DNA from 3 places in the Arthrobacter sp. BG5 genome. Region 3 is predicted to be linked to each of the others. Evidence: riboswitches for the same ligand, from Rfam matches in the RefSeq annotation. Region 3 holds a riboswitch; each other region holds the start of a gene.
The links. A riboswitch is a leader RNA that binds a small molecule or an ion and turns the genes downstream of it on or off. The one in region 3 is predicted to bind S-adenosylmethionine.
Positions count from the first base shown of each region.

Region 1: it holds a riboswitch for S-adenosylmethionine, as region 3 does, so the genes downstream of both, AC1MBE_RS15130 (bifunctional o-acetylhomoserine/o-acetylserine sulfhydrylase) here and AC1MBE_RS08390 (DUF1737 domain-containing protein) in region 3, are expected to answer to the same signal.
Region 2: it holds a riboswitch for S-adenosylmethionine, as region 3 does, so the genes downstream of both, AC1MBE_RS03945 (aminotransferase class V-fold PLP-dependent enzyme) here and AC1MBE_RS08390 (DUF1737 domain-containing protein) in region 3, are expected to answer to the same signal.

Region 1 is NZ_CM155268.1:3,307,263-3,314,287, reverse strand. It holds gene AC1MBE_RS15140 (MFS transporter) at 1-331, opposite strand, end outside; gene metX (homoserine O-acetyltransferase MetX) at 504-1,640, opposite strand; SAM riboswitch class IV at 1,652-1,767, opposite strand; gene AC1MBE_RS15130 (bifunctional o-acetylhomoserine/o-acetylserine sulfhydrylase) at 1,852-3,168, opposite strand; SAM riboswitch class IV at 3,232-3,347, opposite strand; gene AC1MBE_RS15125 (VOC family protein) at 3,505-4,143, shown strand; gene AC1MBE_RS15120 (CPBP family intramembrane glutamic endopeptidase) at 4,236-5,012, opposite strand; partial or broken gene AC1MBE_RS15115 (histidine phosphatase family protein) at 5,093-5,742, shown strand; gene AC1MBE_RS15110 (phenylacetate--CoA ligase family protein) at 5,758-7,025, opposite strand, start outside.
Region 2 is NZ_CM155268.1:868,510-875,534, reverse strand. It holds gene AC1MBE_RS03950 (class I SAM-dependent methyltransferase) at 1-152, opposite strand, end outside; gene AC1MBE_RS03945 (aminotransferase class V-fold PLP-dependent enzyme) at 222-1,643, opposite strand; SAM riboswitch class IV at 1,679-1,792, opposite strand; gene hisN (histidinol-phosphatase) at 1,881-2,693, opposite strand; gene rsgA (ribosome small subunit-dependent GTPase A) at 2,774-3,889, opposite strand; gene aroA (3-phosphoshikimate 1-carboxyvinyltransferase) at 3,873-5,270, opposite strand; gene AC1MBE_RS03925 (DoxX family protein) at 5,278-5,826, opposite strand; gene AC1MBE_RS03920 (sigma-70 family RNA polymerase sigma factor) at 6,131-6,934, shown strand; gene rsrA (mycothiol system anti-sigma-R factor) at 6,931-7,025, shown strand, end outside.
Region 3 is NZ_CM155268.1:1,813,622-1,820,646, forward strand. It holds gene AC1MBE_RS08380 (glycosyltransferase family 2 protein) at 1-619, opposite strand, end outside; gene AC1MBE_RS08385 (ATP-grasp domain-containing protein) at 606-1,550, opposite strand; SAM riboswitch class IV at 1,952-2,066, shown strand; gene AC1MBE_RS08390 (DUF1737 domain-containing protein) at 2,105-2,401, shown strand; gene AC1MBE_RS08395 (rhodanese-like domain-containing protein) at 2,398-2,814, shown strand; gene AC1MBE_RS08400 (O-succinylhomoserine sulfhydrylase) at 2,815-4,023, shown strand; gene AC1MBE_RS08405 (glutamate--cysteine ligase 2) at 4,035-5,228, opposite strand; gene AC1MBE_RS08410 (UDP-N-acetylglucosamine 1-carboxyvinyltransferase) at 5,289-6,812, opposite strand; gene AC1MBE_RS08415 (energy-coupling factor transporter transmembrane component T family protein) at 6,936-7,025, opposite strand, start outside.

The DNA of each region.
Region 1 (7,025 bases), 1.5 Mb from region 3:
AGGTCGAGACGCCGACCAGAATGATGCTGAGCTGCAACAGCTGCTTGCGGCCGAACTTGTCTCCGAAGTGGCCAAAGACGATGCCGCCGATGGGGCGGGCAACGAAGCCCACCGCGTAGGTCAGGAAGGCGGCGATAATGCCGTCCAGTTCCGTTCCGGAATTGGGGAAGAACATCTTGCCAAACACCAGCGTCGCCGCCGAGGCGTAGAGGAAGAATTCATACCACTCCACCACCGTGCCGGCCATCGAGGCTGCCACTACTTTCTTGAGACCTGACGCCTTGACGTCGGTGTCCTCTGCGCGCCTTGCGGCGGCGTTTTCCGTGCTCATGCGAACTCCTTCGGTGTCGCCTTCGACACCCTGTGGACCATTGGGCTGACTAACGTGTGTGTGAGTTGGGACACACGGCGTCATTCTCCACGAGTATGGACTGCGGGCGCGGAAGGCTCAACGACCAATCGCGCAGAGGGCGTCTGCAAAAATGCACACGTGCTGGTCCCGGCTAGGCGAAGAAGTTGCTCCGGAGCTGCTCGCTGAGCTGCCCGATTTCGGTCAGGAAGCCGTCATGGCCGATCGGCGCCTCGATGACGTGCACCGGCACCTCGCCCGGCAGGGCGCCGGCAAGTTCACGGGACTGGGCCGGGAAATACAACCGGTCCGAGTCCACGGCCGCCACAAAGAACTCCGCGGTGGCCCGCGAAACAGCCTGCTCCAGGCTTCCCCGGCCGCGGCTGACGTCGTGGCTCATCAGCGCCTCGGTAATGGCGATGTAGCTGTTGGCGTCGAACCGGCGGACCAGCTTGTTGCCCTGGTGGTCCAGGTAGCTCTCCACCTGGTACCGGCCCCGGCCGGCCAGCGAGCCGGCTTCCAGCGGGGCCTCCGCCGCCTGGGCGTTCCGGCCAAAACGGCCGTCCAGCTCTGCGGCGGAACGGTAGGTGATGTGGGCGATCCGGCGCGCCAGGGCCAGGCCGGCGTCCGGTTCCGGGCCTCCGTAGTAGTCCCCGCCGTTGAAGTTGGGGTCCTGGCGGATCGCCAGGGTCTGGGCCTGGGCGAACGCGATCTGCTCGGCAGTGCTGCTGGCGCCTATCGAAATGACGGCACAGCGCCGCACCCGGTCCGGGTAGCTGACCGCCCACTCCAGCGCACGCGCTCCCCCGAGCGAGCCGCCCATCACGGCATACCAGCTGCTGATCCCCAGCGCGTCGGCGAGCCGCGCCTCGGCGGCGGTGCTGTCCCGCAGGGTGACCAGCGGGAACCGCGAACCCCAGGGCTGCCCGTCCGGCGCCGGGGTGGACGGCCCGGTGGAGCCGTAGCAGCCGCCGAGGATGTTGATCGACACCACAAAGTATTTGTCCGTATCCACCGGGGCGCCCGGGCCGGCCAGCTGCTCCCACCAGCCCGGCTCTTCTTCGGCACCGCGGGTGACATGGGTGTCTCCGGTCAGGGCGTGCTCGATCAGCACGGCGTTGGACGCGTCGGCGTTCAGCGTCCCCCAGGTCTCGTAGGCGAGGGTGACCTCCGGCAGGGTGGCACCGCATTCAAGGGCCAGGGAACCGATCGGGAGGTACTGCACCGTCCCATCAGGAACAGTGGAGGGCTTGCATTCCGGTACACCCGTGCGGGTGACGGCAATCGTCATGTGAGGACCTAACTTCGCGCTTGCCCGCCGTCAGCTGACCGGCAGGCCAGGTCTTCACCCGGGGCACCCCGCCGCAAATGGAGGGTTGCCGGCCAGCAAGCCGGGGCTGTCGCTGGCACTCATGACCTGCCTCGATTCTACGAAACCCGGCGGCGCAAGCGCGAAGATTGTGACGGCTGTGTGACACCCGGTCCCGCTGGCGCCGCGTGCCTCAGGCGTTTTTGGCCGCCCGGAACCCGGCGTCGAGGTCCGCGATGATGTCGTCGATGTGCTCAAGTCCCACCGAGAGACGGACCAGGCCGGGGTTGACGCCGGCCACCGTCTGCTGCTCCGGGGAGAGCTGGCTGTGCGTGGTCGACGCCGGGTGGATGACGAGGGACCGCACGTCGCCGATGTTCGCCACGTGCGAGTGCAGTTCGAGGGCGTCGACGAAGCGCTTGCCGGCCTCCGCTCCCCCGGCCAGGTTGAAGGAGACGACGGCGCCGGTTCCCTTCGGCCCGTACTTGCGGCCACGCTCGTACCAGGGGCTGGACGGCAACCCGGCGTAGGCGACGGATTCGACGTCGGCCCTGGCCTCCAGCCATTCAGCGACCCTGAGGGCGTTGGCGACGTGCCGTTCCATCCGCAGGCTCAGCGTCTCGATGCCCTGGGAGATCAGGAACGCATTGAACGGCGAGACGGCGGAGCCGAGGTCGCGCAGCAGCTGGACCCGGGCCTTGAGGATGAAGGACAGGTTGGCGCCCAGCGCCCCGTCCGCCCCGAGGTCACGGGCGTAGACCAGGCCGTTGTAGGTGGGGTCGGGGGTGTTGAAGCCGGGGAAGCGCTCCGGGTCCTTGCCGAAGTCGAAGTTGCCGGAGTCGACGATGACCCCGGCGATCGCGGTGCCGTGACCGCCGAGGTATTTGGTGGCCGAGTGGACCACAATGTCGGCACCCCACTCGAGCGGCCGGATCAGGTACGGGGTGGAGAGGGTGTTGTCCACGATCAGCGGCACCCCGGCCCGGTGCGCCACGTCCGCGACCCCCTCAATGTCCAGCACGTCCTGCCGCGGGTTGGACACCACCTCGCCGAAGAACAGCTTGGTGTTGGGCCGCACGGCGTCGCGCCACTGCTCCAGGTCGTCCGGGTCCGCGACGAACGTCACCGAGATGCCGAACTTCTTCAGCGTGTGGGCCAGCAGGTTGTAGGTCCCGCCATAGAGGCTCGGGCTGGCCACCACATGGTCCCCGGCCTCGGCGATGTTGAGGATCGCCAGGGTTTCAGCGGCCTGCCCGGAGCTGAGCAGCAGCGCCCCGAGGCCGCCCTCGAGGCTCGCGACCCGCTGCTCCACCGCGTCCTGGGTGGGGTTGCCGATCCGGGTGTAGATGGGGGCGAGTTCGGCGAGCGCGAAGCGGTTGGCCGCACTCTCCGCGCTGGGGAAGACGAACGACGTCGTCTGGTAGATCGGCAGCGACCGCGCACCGGTAGCGGAATCCGGCTCCTGGCCGGCGTGGATCTGGCGGGTTTCAAAGGACCAGGCGTTGGACATTGGGGATCTCCTGAGTGACTGGGCACAGGCCCTTCCCGTCCTCCCAGGACCGGAACGGTTCTGCCGCCGCGCTTGCCTCCCGGCGGGCGCCGGAGGGCCAGGTCTTCACCCGGGGCACCCCACCGCGCAAGGAGGGTTGCCGGCCAGCAAGCCGGGGCTTGGTGCTGGCACTCATGACCTGGCTCCAGTTTAGGAAGGCTCGACGGCGGCTGGATAGCTTTGTGACGAATATGAATTTGGCCCGTTGACCGGCCGTGGAGCCCCGGAAAACGACATCCCATCAGGGTTAGGACAGCCTAAGCTGAGAGCTCCATCACAAAGTGCCAAGATGAGGGCATGCGCATGGATCACGTCTCTTACGCCTGTGAACAAGATGGCTTGGCTGCCACCACCGAACGTATCGCGTCCGCCCTCGGGGTCGAAGCCGTCAAGGGCGGAGTCCACCCCCGTTTCGGGACCCGCAACATGATTATTCCGCTTGCCGGGCACAAGTACCTGGAGGTCGTGGAGGTCCTGGACCACCCGGCCTCGGACAAGGCGCCGTTCGGGCAGGCCGTCCGGGCCCGTTCCGCCGCCGGCGGCGGCTGGATGGGCTGGTGCGTCGAGGTTGACGACCTGGCACCCTTCGAGGAGCGCCTGGGCCGGTCGGCCGTCAACGGCAACCGCAAGTTCCCCGACGGCCGCGAACTGGTCTGGAAGCAGATCGGCATCCTGGGCCTCATCGCGGATCCGCAGGTCCCCTACATGCTCAAGTGGGAGGGCGATCCCGCCCTGCACCCGTCCAACGCCTATGAGAGCGGCGTCAAGATGTCCGCGCTCACCATCGCAGGCTCCGCCGAGCGGGTCACCGAATGGCTGGGCGAACCGGTGGAGAAGCCGCTGGAGGATGTGGACGTGAACTGGCTGGCCCCGCACGGGACGCCGGGCATCCTGTCCGTCACCTTCGAGACCGATTCCGGAGCCGTCACCATCTGACGCTTCCTGCACGAAAAACTTCGGCCGCCAGCAGCGGGTGCCAATGATGCCACCCACCGCTGGCGGCCGAATCCTTTTAAGGCCTGGTGCGCCTAGCCGAGGCCGATCGCCTTGCCGAAGAGGCTGAAGCCGACGAAGGCCACGATGTCCAGCAGCGCATGGGCGATCACCAGCGGCATTACGCGGCGCGTCTTTGTGTAGACCAGCGCGAAGATGACGCCCATGATGGCGTTGCCGATAAAGGGCCCGAAGCCCTGGTACAGGTGGTAGCTGCCGCGCAGCATGGAACTGGCGAAGATGGCCAACGGCATCCCCCAGCCGAACTTGCCGAGCCGGTCCAGCAGGTAGCCCACCACAATGACCTCCTCCACGATCCCGTGCCGGATCGCGGAAAGGACCAGCACCGGAACGGTCCACCAGTAGGAGTCCAGCGCGCTGGGGATGATCGCCGTCGTAATCCCCAGGGCCCGTCCGGCCGCGTACAGGCCCAGCGAGGGGATGCCGATCAGGGCGGCGAGGCCCAGTCCCTGGGCCAGGTCCTTGCCGGGCCGGGCGAAGTTGAAGCCCAGCTTCCGGAACGCCGACGTCCCGGTGCCGGCGGCCAGGCCGGCGGGCCGGTGTTCGGTCAGGAAGTAAATCACCAGCACCACCGGCACCAGGGCGAAGATGATGTCCAGCAGCTGGTAGGTGAGGTCGAAGTACTCGCGGCTGCTCTGCGAGCGGTTCAGCGTCGAGGTTCCCTGGGCCAGCGGCGCACGGGTCAGTTTGTCCAGCAGCTGCACTACGGAGTACACCGCCGACTGCCCGAGCGACAGTCCCAGGACGATCCAGACTTCTAGCCGCAGCCGACGGCGGGAGGGAACCAACATGTTCCTATCTTGCCTGCCGTTGCCGGGAGTTGACTGCACGTGCCTATGCTGGGGCTGTGAGTGCGCCCGGGAGAATCTTTATGATCCGGCATGGCCAGTCCGCCGCCAACGCCGACACCTCGATCTACAACCGGGTGCCCGGATCCCGCTGACGCCGCTGGGCATCGAGCAGGCCACGGCCGCCGGCGAGCAGCTGCGGCGGCAGCTGGACGGCGAGCGGGTGTGCGTGTACGTCTCCCCCTACCTGCGGGCCTACCAGACCCTGGAGGCACTAAAGCTGGGCTCCCTCACGGAACGAGTGATCGAAGAGCCGCGGCTGCGTGAACAGGACTGGGCGAACTTCCAGATCGCCGGCGACATCGAGGACCAGAAGGAGCTCCGCAACGCCTACGGGCACTTCTTCTACCGGTTCCGCGAAGGCGAGTCCGGCTCCGACGTCTATGACCGGATTTCCTCCTTTATGGAGACCCTGTACCGGCACTGGTCCAAGCCGAACTACGCCCCGAACGCGCTGTTCGTCACGCACGGGCTGACCATGCGGCTGTTCTGCATGCGCTGGTTCCACTGGTCGGTGGAGTACTTCGAGTCGCTGAACAACCCGGACAATGCCGAGATCCGCACGCTGCTGCGCACCCGGCAGGGCAAGTACAAGCTGGACAAGCCGTTCAGCCAGTGGGAGGACCGCCGGGTGGATGAGACCGTGCTGGACGCCCCGCCGATGTTCTTCTAAGGGCCGCCCGGTCTTCTACGAGCCGCCCTGGGCGCGCTTGCGCGCGATGACCTGGTGGAACTTGCCGCTCGGGCCGGTTTGCTCCGGCGCCTCAGCAGCCCGGACCAGCTCCACGTTCGCCAGGCCCTGGCCCGCGAGGAAACCGGCGAGCTTGGCTGCCACGTCCTGCCACACCTCATCCGCCGCGGCGCCGGGCTCCAGTTCAAGCCGGACCCGCAGCTGCGCCGGGCCGGACTGGACCAGCTGGCAGCGGTGCACCCCGGCGGCGTCGTCAATCGGCGCCGTGATGGCCAGCGGCAGGACGCTCACCGTCCCGCCGGCGGCGTTGTCCAGGTGCAGCACGTCGTCGCGCCGGCCGGCCACCTGGACCGCGGGCAACGGGTTGCCGCATTCGCAGGGACCGGGCTTGGCGAGGACGGAATCACCCAGGTCGTAGCGGATCAGGGGCTGGACCCGGTTGGCGAGGTTGGTCAGCAGCACGGTGTGGGATGCCGTCCCCGGAGGTGTGGGCCGGTAGTCCTCCTCCACCGGTTCAAGGATCACCCAGTCGCTGTTGACGTGCAGCCAGCCCCGCGGACAATCCAGGGCGATGGGGCTGAACTCCGAGGCGGCGTACACGTTGTGGACCGCGCAGCCCAGCGACGCGGCCAGCCGGGCCTGGTCGCCGAGGGACTCGCCGCTGGTCTCGACAACGGCGGGCCGGATCCGCAGCCGGCCCGCGTCCTGCTCCTCGGCCAGGAGTTCGAGGGCGCTGGGATAGCCCACCACGAGGGCCGGGTCGAAGTCGTTGAGAGCCCGCACCAGCGCCTCCAGCGGCTGCTGCACGGAAAACAGGCGGTAGGCGCGGCGGCGGCCCCGGCTGCGGCGCCGTTCGGACTCAAGCCACACGGCGCCGGCGAAGTGGCCGCCGGCACCCACCACCACGGCGGTACGGATTCCGCGCCGCAGGACGGCCAGCAGCACGCCGGCGTTGACGGTGCTCCGGACCGCCCGGATCCCCTGCGCCCGGTAGCACGCGACGGCGGCGGGGTCGTGCACGAACAGTCCCGGGTGTCCCGTGGTCCCGGAGCTGGTGCACGCGAAGTACCGGCCGCGGTAGCGGCTGCCGACCAGGGACGGATCGGCGACGAAGGCCTCCAGCTCGGTCCGGGTGACATCGGGGTCGGTCACCCAGTCATCGAAGCGGGCCATCAGCTGCGGTTTGGTGACCGGCAGCAGGTCCCGGAGTGAAACGTCCCCGAGCGGGACGTTCCCGGCTGGCAGGCCGCGGTACAGCTCCCGGT
Region 2 (7,025 bases), 950 kb from region 3:
GCGGCGTCCCGGGCCCCGGCGGGGATCAGCCAGTCGGCCGAGTCCGCGGGGTAGCCCGGCCGGACCCGGTCGTAGTGCTCGCCGCCGTCCAGGAAGCTCTGCCCGAGCTCCTGCCGCCGGTGGTGGTGGAGTTTGGGGCCGCCGCGTGCCACGTGCGATCTCCTTCGGCAGCAATAGGTAAGTACCCTCCGAATTTACCGCACGCGGCCGGAGGCGGGCCCCTAGTCGAGGGTGCAGGGGGCGGCGCCGGCGGTGCCAGGGGTGTTCGGGGCCCAGTGCGGGTAGCTGCGCGTGTCGTTGGCCGGCACCCAGCGGCCGGCGTCCACCACGTAGTCCCAGCCAAGGCCGCCCCGCCGCAGCTCCTGCAGCCCGGCAAGCAGCCGCTGGGCGTCCTCGAGCCGGGACCCGAGGCCGAAGCTGGCGCGCAGCGACCCGGCCGGCAGGCCCAGCCGCTTCAGCAGCGGATGGGCGCAGAACCGGCCGTCGCGCAGGCCGATGCCGTGTTCAGCGGAGAGGTAGGCGGCGACCAGGCCGGCGTCGTACCCGGCGACCGAGAAGTTCACGACGCCGATCGTCCCGGGCCCTTCCCCGCGGGTGGTGTCCTCGAAGATGTGGTGCACGCTTACGCCGTCGATCCGCTGCAGTCCCTCCACCAGGAAGGAGCGGATGGCGTCCTCGTGGGCGTGCCACTGCTGTTCGTCAAGCGCCTCGATGACCTGGCTGGCGCGGGCCAGCGCGGCGGCGCCGAGGACGTTGGGGGAGCCGCCCTCGTGGCGGGCGGGACCGGTGGTCCAGCTGACGGTGTCGAGCCGCGCGTCCCGCACGGCGCCGCCCCCGGCCAGGTGCGGGGTGCCGGCGTCGAGCCAGTCCGGCCGGCCCACCAGCACACCGGCGCCGAATGGGGCGTAGAGCTTGTGGCCGGAGAAGGCGAGGTAGTCGACGTCGTCCGCGGCGATGTTGATGCGGCGGTGCGGGGCCAGTTGGGCGGCGTCCACGGCGATCCGGGCGCCGAATTCGTGCGCCAGGGCGGCCAGCTCACGGATCGGCAGGATTTCGCCGGTGACGTTGGATGCGCCGGTGACGGCCAGCAGGCTCACGTCGCCGTGGGCGAGTTCCGCCCGGAGCCGTGCCAGGGTGCCGGCCAGGGTGGGCGCCGCGACGACGCTGCGGTGCGGGACGTTCTGCCAGGGCAGCAGGTTGGCGTGGTGCTCGATGTCGAGGTAAACCACCTCGCCGGTGTGCTGGCCGCCGGCAACGGGCAGGCAGCCGGCCAGCAGGTTCAGCGAATCAGTGGTGTTCCGGGTGAAGATCACCGAGTCGTCCGGGCGTCCGCCGACGAACCCGCGGACGATGTTCCGGGCGTTTTCGTACACCGAGGTGCTGAGCTGGGAGGCATAGCCGGCGCCGCGGTGCACGCTGGCGTAGTAGGGCAGGATCTCGTTGAGATAGGCGGACACCACGGACAGCGCCGGGGCAGAGGCGCCGTAGTCGAGGTTGGCGTAGCGGACCTGGCCGCCCTGGATCAGCGGGGCCTGGATCTCGGCGCCGGACACGGCGGACAGCGGCCGGCGGGCGGCGTCGAAGCGTGCCTCGGAAAGGGGCGCGCCGGTCGCGGGGTGGGTGGGGATGGTGGCAGTCGTCATGGGACCTCGCTCGAAAAGGACCCCGCGCACAGGGGGATCCGCGCTTGCCGGGTCCGCTCCGGACCGGCCAGGTCGTCACCCGGGGCACCCCGCCGCGAATGGAGGGTTGCCGGCCAGCAAACCGGGGTTTAGCGCTGGCACTCGTGACCTGTTTCGAGCCTAGGACATGGTCCGGCGCATGGAAAAGGGAGGGAGGAATATGAAGCGTTGTGTTACGGCCTGCCGTGGGCGGGCCGGCTAGAGCAGGTCGTCCAGCCCGGGGTTGAGGCGCTTGAGGACCTCCGAGTGCAGGATGGAGTTGGTGGCCAGGGCGTTGCCGCCGAAAGGGCCGTCCTCACCCTCGAGTGAGGTGAAGCGGCCGCCGGCTTCCGTCACGATCGGGACCAGCGCCGCCATGTCGTAGAGGTTGAGTTCGGGTTCGCAGGCGATGTCCACGGCGCCTTCGGCCACCAGGCAGTAGGACCAGAAGTCGCCGTAGGCGCGGGTGCGCCAGACCTCCTCGGTGAGGCCGAGGAACTCGTCGAGGTTGCCGCGCTGCTTCCAGCCGCCCAGGCTCGAGTAGGACAGCGAGGCGTCGGCCAGCCGGGAGACGTTCGAGACTTTCAGCCGGCTGGCGGCGGCCAGCGAGCGGCCCGTGTAGGCGCCGGCGCCCTTGGCGGCCCACCAGCGTTTTCCAAGGGCGGGGGCGCTGACGACGCCGACCACGGGCTCGCCTTCATCGACGAGGGCGATCAGGGTGGCCCAGACGGGAACGCCGCGGACAAAGTTCTTGGTGCCGTCGATCGGGTCGATGATCCAGCGGCGGGAGCCGTGGCCGGAGCTGCCGAACTCCTCGCCGAGGACGGCGTCGCGGGGGCGGGAGCGGGACAGCTGCCCCCGGATGGCTTCCTCGGCGGCCTTGTCGGCGTCGGTGACGGGAGTGAGGTCCGGCTTCGTCTCGATCCGAAGGTCGAGCGCCTTGAAGCGGTTCATGGTCTGGGAATCTACGGAATCTGCCAGTACATGGGCAAGGCGCAGGTCATCGTTGTAGCTCGAAGCGGGTTGACTCATGCCTCCAAACTACCGCCAAAACGCGCCGCAGGCCGGGAGGCCACGTCGCCGCTGCCAGGAGACCCGCTCGGGAGGCGCTGCTAGGAGACGCTGCCGAGTTCCTTGGTGTCCTGCGCTTCCAGCCGCGGATCGGTGCCGAGCAGCCGGCGCAGCGAGGCGAGCCGGGCCGGGCCGGACGGGCCGGCGTGGCCGCCCTGCACCCAGGCGTCCACCCCGCAGTTGACGGCGGAGGCATCGTGCTTGCAGCCCCGCTCGCAGTCCTCGGTGCCGGGCGCCAGGTCCGGGAAGGAGCGGAGGATCCGGTCCGGGTCCACATGGGCCAGGCCGAAGGAGCGGATGCCGGGGGTGTCGATGATCCAGCTGCCGGCGGGCGCATCGTTGACCTTGAGCGCCAGCGCGGAGGACGAGGTGTGGCGGCCGCGGCCGGTGACGGCGTTGACGCCGCCGGTGGCACGTTCGGCGCCGGTAAGCGCGTTCACCATGGTGGATTTGCCGACGCCGGAGTGGCCCAGCATGACGGTGACTTTTCCGTCGAGGTAGGCGCGCAGTTGCGAGACGGCGGTCTTGTCCAGCCGGGCGGACAGGCCGTCATCGGAGCGGGCGTCGATGCCGGAAGCTGCCGAATCCGCCGTCTTGGAGATGATCACCGGGAAGTCGAGGTGCCGGTAGTTGTCGAGCAGTTCGGCGGGATCCTTGACGTCCGCCTTGGTGACCAGCAGCAGCGGCTCGATCCCGGCGTCGTAGGCGGCCACCAGGGCGCGGTCGATGAACCCGGTGCGCGGTTCCGGGTTCGCTGCGGCCACGACGACGACCAGCTGGTCGGCGTTGGCGACGACGGCGCGTTCGATCGGGTCCGTGTCGTCCGCGCTGCGGCGCAGCAGGGTGCGGCGGTCCTGGATCTTGACCAGCCGCGCCAGCGTGTCCGGCTCGCCGCTGACGTCCCCGACGAGGGAGACGAAGTCCCCGGCAACGACGGGATTGCGGCGCAGTTCGCGGGCGCGGGCCGCGATGATCTTGCGTTCCGTGCCGGTGCCTTCGCCGACGACGGCGGTGTAGCGTCCGCGGTCAACCGTGATGATGCGCCCGGTGACGGCGTCGTCATGGCTGGGCCGGTCCTTGGTGCGGGGCCGGGTGCCTTTTTTGTTGGGCCGGATCCGGACGTCGGACTCGTCCCAGGAGTCAGTGCTGCGGGCCACCGGCGGCGTCCTTCCCGGCGGAGGCACCCTGTGCCAGCATGGCGTCCCAGAGCCGGGGGAAATCGGGCATGGTCTTGGCCGTGGTGGCAATGTCCTCGACCTCCACCCCGGGCACGGCGAGGCCGAGGATGGCCCCGGCGGTGGCCATGCGGTGGTCGGCGTAGCTGTGCACGACGCCGCCGTGCAGTGCGGCCGGGCGGATAATCAGTCCGTCGGCGGTCTCTTCGGCGTCGCCGCCGAGCCGGTTGATCTCGGCCACCAGCGCCGCGAGCCGGTCCGTTTCATGTCCGCGCAGGTGCGCAATGCCGGTGAGCCGTGAAGGCCCGGCGGCCAGCGCACACAGAGCTGCGACGGTCGGCGCGAGCTCGCTGGTCTCGTCGAAGTCGCCGCCCTTGATCTCCGCGCCGCCGGTGACGCTCAGCGTGCCGTCTTTGACGGTGACGGTGGCCCCCATGGCGGCGAGGATGCTGCGCCAGAGGTCCCCCACCTGGGTGGTGCCGGCCGGCCAGTTGGGGATGCGGACGGTTCCGCCGGTGGCAAGGGCCGCGGCGAGGAACGGTCCGGCGTTGGAAAGGTCCTGCTCGATCCGCTGGTCGAAGGCCCGGATCGGTCCGGGGGAAACAACCCAATGGTTCGGCACCGAGTCATCGACCGCCACGCCCACGCTGCGCAGCACCGCGACCGTCATGTTGATGTGGTCCAGGCTTGGCACCGGCTTTCCCACATGTTCCAGATGGAGTCCCTCGATGAACCGTGCCCCGGCCAGCAGCAGGGCGGAGACGAACTGGGACGAGGCGCTGGCGTCGATGACGAGGTGGCCGCCGCGGACTTCCCCGGTGCCGTGCACGGCGAAGGGCAACGACGACGCCGGTCCGCCGTCGGGCGCGCTGACCGCCACGCCGAGTCCGGCGAGTGCCTCGATGATGGTGCCCATCGGGCGTTTGCGGGCATGCGGATCGCCGTCGAAGCGGGACTCGCCGCGGCGCAGCGCGGCGACCGGAGGCACAAAGCGCATCACCGTGCCGGCCAGACCGCAGTCAATTGCGGCGTCCGTTGCGGCATCACCATCAGCAACCAGAGGGATGGGCGTGATTTCCAGGTCCGGGCCGAAGGCGCCGTCGCCGGGCACCTCGGTGATGGTGGCACCCAGCTGCCGCAGCGCTTCGATCATCAGCGCCGAGTCGCGGGAGTGCAGCGGGGTGCGCAGCCGGGACGGGCCGTCGGCGAGGGCCGCCAGGACGAGGTACCGGTTGGTCAGGGACTTCGACCCCGGCACCGTGACGGTGGCGTCGACCGGACGCACCGCGAACGGCGCAGACCAGTGCGGACCGCCGCCGGCCGGAAGGGAAGGGGCTGCTGCGGTGGGGGTGGTGCCAGTCATTGCCGTCTTAGGCTCCGACGGCGTGGTCCACGGCCTTGCGGACCGCCTTGTCAGCCTTCTTCAGCTTTTTGCCCGTGGTCTTGCGCGCATCGGCGGCGAGGTGGGCCGTGGTCTTGCGGGCGTCGGCGGCGAGGTGTTCGGCACGCCAGGCCAGGCTCGGCTTGCCCGCGGTGTCCACGGACGCCAGCAGGACGCCGCCGGTCAGGGAGACGTTCTTCAGCAGCTGCTTGCGCCGGGCGTCGCGGCCCTCCTTGGAGGAGATATCCGCGCTGCGCCATTCTACGTAAGCGTTAAGGGCCGAGATACCTGCCAGCACCGTGGCGGCCAGGCGGGAAGCCTTGCCCAGGGCCAGGCAGACGCCGGCACCCACCTGGGTGCCGCCGATGACGCGGGCCAGGACCTTCTCATTGGTCTGGAACGGGAGGGACTCAGCGGCGCGGCGCAGCAGGGGAGACAGCTGTGTCGCAGTGTCATCCGCATTCTTCAGCTTGTCCATGCCTGCGAGCACGAAACTGGAGGCGAGCATAGGGCGGGCGAGAAAGCGGACAAAGGACATGAATTTCCTCCTGGATGGACGAACCGCGGACGCTGTGCGGGAGAACCGGTTCTAGTCTTGCACTTTTGCGGAATATTTGCCCGTTGTGCGGGGTTGTGCATGACAGGTTCCAGCCGAAATGGGGGCGGGAAAACCAATGCAATAACTAGCGGCACAGCCGGTCATTCGGCCAGTGCAGGAAGGCGGAGGTTTGGTTCTGGTCAAAGAATCCCGACTGCTGGATGAAGCCGCCGCGGACCCGTGGTCCGCGGCCCGGACGGGAGCCTTAAGCACCCGCCGGAAGGTGACAGTAGACTTGAACGCAATGAGCACCATGGATCCGGCCGTTGCGGCCATGCACGAGGTTGCCGGAAACGACGACGCCAAACCCGCCAAGGCAACCGCCGCCAGTAGTGCTGCGGAAACGCCAGCCGTGGACGAGGCCGTCGCAGAACGTACAGCCGTGGAAACCGTAGCGGCGGACGGCACCGGCCAGCCGCTGGACACGGACGCCGAAAGCTCGGACGAGCGCCGCGCCCGCTTCGAGCGCGATGCGATGCAGTATGTGGACCAGCTGTACTCCGCGGCGATGCGGATGGCACGGAATCCTGCGGACGCCGAGGACCTGGTCCAGGAGGCGTACACGAAGGCGTTTTCCGCCTTTCACCAGTACAAGCCCGGAACCAACCTCAAGGCCTGGCTGTACCGGATCCTGACCAACACGTACATCAACCTGTACCGCAAGCGCCAGCGCGAACCGCTGCAGTCCAACTCGGACACCATCGAGGACTGGCAGCTGGCCCGTGCCGAGTCGCACACCTCGACGGGGCTGCGCTCCGCGGAGGCTGAAGCACTGGACCACCTGCCGGATTCGGACGTGAAGCGTGCCCTGCAGTCGATCCCGGAGGAGTTCCGGCTGGCCGTCTACTTCGCCGACGTGGAGGGCTTCGCGTACAAGGAAATTTCAGACATTATGAACACCCCGATCGGGACCGTTATGTCCCGTCTGCACCGCGGCCGGAGAATGCTGCGGGACATGCTGGCCGACTATGCCGCCGAGCGGGGATTCAGGGCCGCGGGCGATCCCGCCGCAGCGGCCGAAAGCAACAATCAGGAGAACAGGAAATGAGCGACTGCCAGGGACTGGGCGACTGCGACGACACCCGGATGCAGCGCATCTACGAATACCTCGACGGGGCCCTGACGCACGACGACATCGC
Region 3 (7,025 bases):
TGGTCAGTTCAAGGTCTCCGCCCAGCACGTCTTCCCGGAGAGGGCCGATTTCCTCAAGCACGGCCCGGGATACCGCTCTGATGTTGCCGGGGCGGCCTGGCAGGCAGCCGCTCATGGCGAGGGCGTTCCGGAGCAGCCCGGCACCGCGGTTCAAGGAGGATGGTATCCGGCGCCACTCCGGGTGCAACGTGGACGGCCGGGCGCCGCCGCAGACCGCGCCGGTACGCTCGTCCGCGAAGCCTTGGAGCACCCGTTTGACGGTGTTCCGTGAGAGGACCAGGTCCGCATCCATGAACACCACGACCTCGCCGGATGCGTGCCGTAAGCCCAGATTCAGGGCGGCACCCTTGCCCGCGTTGGCCTGGCTGAGCACTTTGATTCGGAGATCGGCCGCGGCCACGCCCTTCATCAGTTCGAACGTGTTGTCGGTCGAGCCGTCGTCGACCAGCACCACTTCGTAACGGTCGTAGCTGGTGAGCTGGATGGAGCGTACACAGCTCTCTATGCGGGCCGCCTCGTTGAAGGCCGGCACAATGATCGACACGGTCGGCCACATGTCCAGCAGGGTGGGCACCCCGCGGCGACGCCGCATGGCCGCGCCGACCTCAGACCAGGGCATTGCTGTGCACCCGTGGGAACTGCCGGAAGGATGCCGGGTTGAACGATGGCAGTGTCAAAGCCCCTAGAACGGCGTCGAGCATTTCCGGGGCGAGCCCGCTGTTCCTGCCGAACCGGGCGGTCACACCGAGCACCACCGGCGTCCCGTCGGCACGCCGCCGGACATCGACGTCAACGGGGCCGGTCAGCCCAAGCGCGCGGACAGCCGCCATGGCCACATTCCCCACGTCCATGGCCTCGCCGGGTTGGACCCGACGGGCGGCCGCCGCGTTTCCTGCTTTCCCCCCGGCCGGTGCAATTTTTTCGATCACGACGACGAACGGGGCGGCCGCGTTCTGCACCGGGGTGCCGAAGACCATCGGGCCGTAAGCGGTTCCCGGGATGAATTCCTGCACGATCCGGCCTTCCGGCAGCCTGTGCCAGTCCACGTCGCTGCCTCCGTCGATGACGGTCACGCCGCTGCCGGCGCAGGAGACCCGGGGCCGGACGACCACCGGTCCGCCCAGCGCTTCCATGGCGGCCTCAGCGCCGGAGAAATCCCGTGGGACCCCGAACCGCGGGACGGCCACACCGGCCGATTGAAGCCGCCACGCGGTAAAGAGCCTGTCGTGGGCGAGCGCCACGGGTCCCGGCTCGCCAATGATGACACGGACGTCCGGGCCGAAGGCGGGCCGGAAGGCCGCCAGCTGCGGCAGCTCCTCACTCACGGTAGGAATGAGAACGTTCACGTCTTCGGCCGCCACCAGCCGGCGGAGCGCCGAGACCAGTTCCGGATCCGAGGCCAGCGGGACGCGGACGGCGGTGATCCCCGACCCCGCCGGCAGTTCGCGGACGTCGGTACCCAGGACGGGTACGCCCCGCGCTCTGAGCTGGGCCGCGACGGCCCGTCCGGCAGATCCGCCCGCGCCGGTGACGAGCACCCGGGGCTTCACAGGCGGTCCGTACCAGTGCCACAGCGAAACGCCGCGGCCGGAAGGGGGACCAGGGAGGCAAAGCGTAAGCCGTGAATCGAGACCATAAAAATCCAGTTCCTTCGTAGACGTGCCGGGTGCCCCAGTGCCGCGCCGGGCAAATTGCTGGTTAATCCATCGGAAATCTGCTGGCACGTCGGTCGTGCCCGTCCCAGTCAAGGCGAGGGTGCCAGGGATATCCCGAGTAGGAACTACCCGAATCTGCCCGGCAGGCACTGCGCCGGATGCTCACGAGTACTGGGGTTGCTGCCAGCGCTACCCGCGCCCATGCCGTGGCTGGAAGCGCCCGCCACGGCGGCCGCGTGACTTAACATGACGACCGCGCCGGTCCCGACGGCACCGGAAGTGCTACGTTTTCGTGGAGTAATGAGACCCGGCGCCAAGCCCTGACTGGCCGGTCGGCAACCCTCCCTTTCGCGGCGGGGTGCCTCAGGTGAATACTCGGCATATCGAGAATTCGAGCTGCAAGCGTGAAAGTAAGGAGATCCGTCGTGCCCGACGCGTCCGCACCCGCTGTGCCCGCCACAGCCCCCGCCCCGTCCTCCGCCGCCCCCGGCCCGGCCGCCGAACAGAGGCTGGCCTACCGCCTGTTCACCGGCCCCGATGACCGCAGCTTCTGCGAACGGGTCTCCGCCGCACTGGCCGAGGGCTATGTCCTGCATGGCAGCCCCTCCGCGACGTTCAACGGCAGCACCGTGATTGTGGCGCAGGCCGTCGTGCTGCCGGCCGCCATCGCGAGCGCGGACGCTGCCGTCGCCAATGCGGTGGATGAGCTGGACGTCGTCGAGTTCGACGGCGAGGGCCACGCATGAGCTACGCCGGAGACCTGAGCCCGGAGGAAGCATGGGCCAGGCTTGAGGCGGGCGCCGTCCTGGTGGACGTCCGCACCGAGGGCGAGTGGGCCCGGATCGGCACCCCGGCCACCCCTTCCGCCGCCGGAAAACGGCAGGAACCCCTGTTCGTCCAGTGGACTCTGGCCGGCGGAGCGCCCAACCCGCAGTTCCTGGAACAGCTGCAGCAGCAGGCGCCGGAGCCGGCCGCAGAGCTCATCTTCCTGTGCCGTTCCGGCGCCCGCTCGGTCGCCGCAGCGAATGCCGCCACGGCCGCGGGCTTCACCGCCTACAACGTTCTCGAGGGCTTCGAAGGCGAACCCGGCCCGGCCGGACATCGGACCGTCAACGGCTGGAAAAACCGCGGCCTGCCCACCAACCCCGGAAAGCACTAAGTGAGCTTTAATCCCGACGCCCAGGGCTGGAGCCCGGACACCCAGGCCGTCCGCGGCGGACTCGACCGCACCGGGTTCCAGGAGACCACCGAACCGATCTTCCTGAACTCAGGCTTCGTCTATGAATCCGCCGCCGCGGCGGAGCGCGCCTTCACCGGCGAGGACGAACGCTTTGTCTATTCCCGCTACGGCAACCCCTCGGTGGCCACCTTCCAGGAGCGGCTCCGGCTGCTGGAGGGAACCGAAGCATGCTTCGCGACGGCGTCGGGCATGTCCGCGGTGTTCACCGCCCTGGGGGCGCTGCTGGGGGCCGGTGACCGGGTGGTCGCCGCCCGCTCGCTCTTCGGATCCTGCTTCGTCATCCTCAACGAGATCCTGCCGCGCTGGGGCGTGGAGACGGTGTTCGTGGACGGCCCCGACCTTGAGCAGTGGCGCTCGGCGCTGGCCGTGCCGACGACGGCCGTGTTCTTCGAGTCGCCGTCGAACCCGATGCAGGAAATCGTGGACATCGCCGCCGTGAGCGGACTGGCGCACGCCGCCGGCGCGACCGTCGTCGTCGACAACGTTTTCGCCACTCCGCTGCTGCAGCGCTGCGGGGAACTCGGCGCGGACGTGATCGTGTATTCCGGCACCAAACACATCGACGGCCAGGGCAGGGTGCTCGGCGGCGCGATCCTGGGCACCAAGGAGTTCATCGAGGGCCCGGTCAAGCAGCTCATGCGCCACACCGGCCCCGCCCTGTCCGCCTTCAACGCCTGGGTGCTGAGCAAGGGCCTGGAGACGATGGCCCTGCGGGTGAACCACTCCTCCGCCTCGGCGCTGCGGCTGGCCGAATGGCTCGAGGCCCAGCCCGCGGTCAGCTGGGTCAAGTACCCGCTGCTGCCGTCCCACCCGCAGCACGAGCTCGCCGCCAGGCAGATGAAGGCCGGCGGCACCGTGCTGACGTTCGAACTTTCACCCTCGCCCGGCCGCTCCGCCAAGGAGGCAGCCTTTGCGCTGCTGGACGCACTGCGGATCATCGATATCTCCAACAACCTCGGTGATTCAAAGTCCCTGATCACCCATCCGGCCACCACGACGCACCGCGCCATGGGACCCGACGGCCGGGCCGCGATCGGGCTAAGCGACGGCGTCGTCCGGCTGTCGGTGGGCCTGGAAGACGCCGAGGACCTGATCCGCGACCTCGGGCAGGCACTCAAGCAGGTTTAGCGCCGGCGCAGCTAGTCCCGGCGCACCGGCGACAGCACGGGGGCCGGGTCCGACGCCGGCCCGGCGTCCGCGCCGTGCGTCGTGACCCGCACGGCGTGGGCGACGACGGCGGCCAGGCCGGCGCCGTCGGCGGGCGTGTCCATCCCGGGCGCGCAGAGCGCCTGGCGCTGCAGCTGCGACCCGGTGCCGTTCGCCAGGACCCTGTCCACGCCGCGGCGCGCCAGTTCCAGCTCGCCCTGCTCCGCCAGGACGGGGGCCACGAAGTCCACCAGCGCATGCACCACCTCGGCGGCAGGAGCGGGCCGGAAGCTGCCGAAGTCCAGCAGCTCGCCGCGCAGCCCGCAGTTGCTGGCCTGCCAGGCGGCCATCTTCAGCAGCACGGTCGGTACCGGGGCCGGGTCGACGCCGTCGCGCCACTCCCGGCTGGCGGACTCCACCAGCGCGCGCACCAGCACCGCGATCAGCGCCGCGTCCTCCGCGCGCAGGCAGACGTCCGCGACCCGGACCTCCACGGTGGGGTGGTACCGGGCCAGCCGCGCATCGAAGTAGACCATGCCTTCGTCAAACAGCACCCCGCTCTCCAGCAGCCGCGTGACCACCCGCCGGTAGACCGGAAGGCTCCCGAAGATCATGGCGGGACCGGCCGCCGGCCAGCGGTTCCAGGCCTGGGTCCGGTAGCTCTCGAAGCCGGTCTCCGCCCCGTTCCAGAACGGCGAGTTGGCGCTGAGCGCGATCAACACCGCCAGTTTGTCCCGGATCCGGTCCAGGACGGCCACGCCCTCCTCCGGGGATTCGATGAAGGTGTGGACGTGGAACCCGCAGGTCAGCTGCTCCTGCACGGTGAGTCCAAACCGCTGCTGCATGGTGGCATACCGCGGGTTGGGGGTGGTGTGCGTAGCGGACGCCAGCGGCGAGGTAGCCAGGGCCGCCACCCGGGCGCCGTGCGTCCGGGCGGCACGGTCCGTGAACGCCCGGGACTGCCGGATCTGCTGCAGCAGCCCGCTGTGCTCCAGGCAGGGCACGGTTCGCGTCTCGATCTGCTCGAGCTTCAGCTCGAAACTGAAGCCGGAATCGTCGTGGTACGGATCGTGACCGGCACCGGGGACCGGCTTCAGGCCGCGCAACAGTGCGTCGGCCAGCGCCAGCGGGACCCCGGTGACGGGATCCACGATCAGCAGTTCCTCCTCAACGCCGAAGGTGCGCATGCAACCATTGTGCGCCAGCACCTCCCCCGGCGCGCTACCCCAACGCGGGGGTCAGAGGATTCAGTCCTGGAAGTACTCGATCCGGGCGCCGATGGTGTTCAGCCGCTCGGCCAGGTCCTCGTAACCGCGCTCGATCACGTAGATGTTGCGCAGCTCGGAGACGCCCCGTGCGGCGAGCATAGCCAGCAGCAGGCAGGCTGCCGGGCGCAGGGCCGGCGGGCAGCCGACTTCCGCGGCCCGCCACTTGGTGGGCCCGTTGACATAGATCCGGTGCGGATCCAGCAGCTGGACCTGGGCGCCGAGCTTGTTCAACTCGGTGAGGTAGATTGCCCGGTTCTCGTACACCCAGTCGTGGATCATCGTCTGGCCCTGCGCGTTGGCGGCGATGACGGCGAAGAACGGCAGGTTGTCGATGTTCAGGCCGGGGAAAGGCATCGGGTGGATCTTGTCCGCGGGCGCCCGCAGCTCGGAGGGCTTCGTGGTGACGTCCACCAGCCGGGTGCGTCCATTGCGCGCAAGGTACTCCGCGGACACCTCCAGCCGCTGGCCCATCTGCTCCAGCGTCGCCAGCTCGATCTCCATGAACTCGATCGGGACCCGGCGGATCGTGACTTCCGAGTTGGTCACGATGCCGGCGGTGATCAGGCTCATCGCCTCGATCGGGTCCTCGGACGGGAAATACTCGACGTCGGCCTCGATCGACGGACGGCCGACGATCGTCAGCGTTGTGGTGCCCACGCCGTCGATCTCCACGCCCAGCATCTGGAGGTAGAAGCAGAGGTCCTGGACCATGTAGTTCGGGCTGGCGTTGCGGATGATGGTGGTGCCACGGCGGTGGGCGGCCGCCATGATGGCGTTTTCGGTCACGGTGTCGCCGCGCTCACTCAGGACGAAGGAACGGTCGTGGCCGTCCGCGGGCGGCGCCTGCACGCTGTAGAAGCCGGACTTCGCCTCGACGCTGAGGCCGAACTGGCGCAGGGCCTGCATATGCGGTTCCACGGTGCGGGTGCCGAGGTCGCAGCCGCCCGCGTAGGGCAGCCGGTATTCGGCGGATTCATCGAGCAGCGGGCCCAGGAGCATAATGACGCTCCGGGTCCGGCGCGCGGCCTCGACGTCCATTGATTCAAGGTCCAGCACGGCCGGGCGGCGGATCTGCAAGTCGTTCGCGTCCAGCCAGGTGCATTCGACACCGATGCTGGTCAGGACCTCAACGATCCGGTTGACTTCCTCGATCCGGGCGAGCCGGCGCAGGACGGTGGTGCCGCGGTTGATCAGGCTCGCGCACAGCAGCGCGACGCCGGCGTTCTTGCTGCTGTTGACGTCCACCGCTCCGGAGAGCGTGCGGCCGCCCTCCACCCTGAGGTGGGTCATCTGCGGCCGGCCGACCTTGACGATGGCCCGGCCGAAAATGGCTTCAAGCCGCTGGATCATTTTCAGGCTCAGGTTCTGCTTGCCCTGTTCCATCCGGGCAATGGCGCTCTGGCTGGTACCCAGTTCGGCCGCGAGCTGTCCCTGAGTCCAGCCCTTCTGGCCGCGGGCGTCCCGGAGCACGGCGCCGACGTATTCAGCAGTCTGTTGAGTCATATGCAATAAATATCACGGATGAGCTATTTGATCCGAAAAACACCCGCCAACTGCAATTAAGCTCACATAATATCCATCTCGTGCGATATGGCAGGCGCCCCGGGAGCAGCCTACGCCAGTCCGCTACTGCTGGCCGAGAAACACCATGTTCCAGGTCCCGGCACCGATGGCCGCCGCCACCGACGCGCCGGCGATCAGCACACCGCCCAAGAC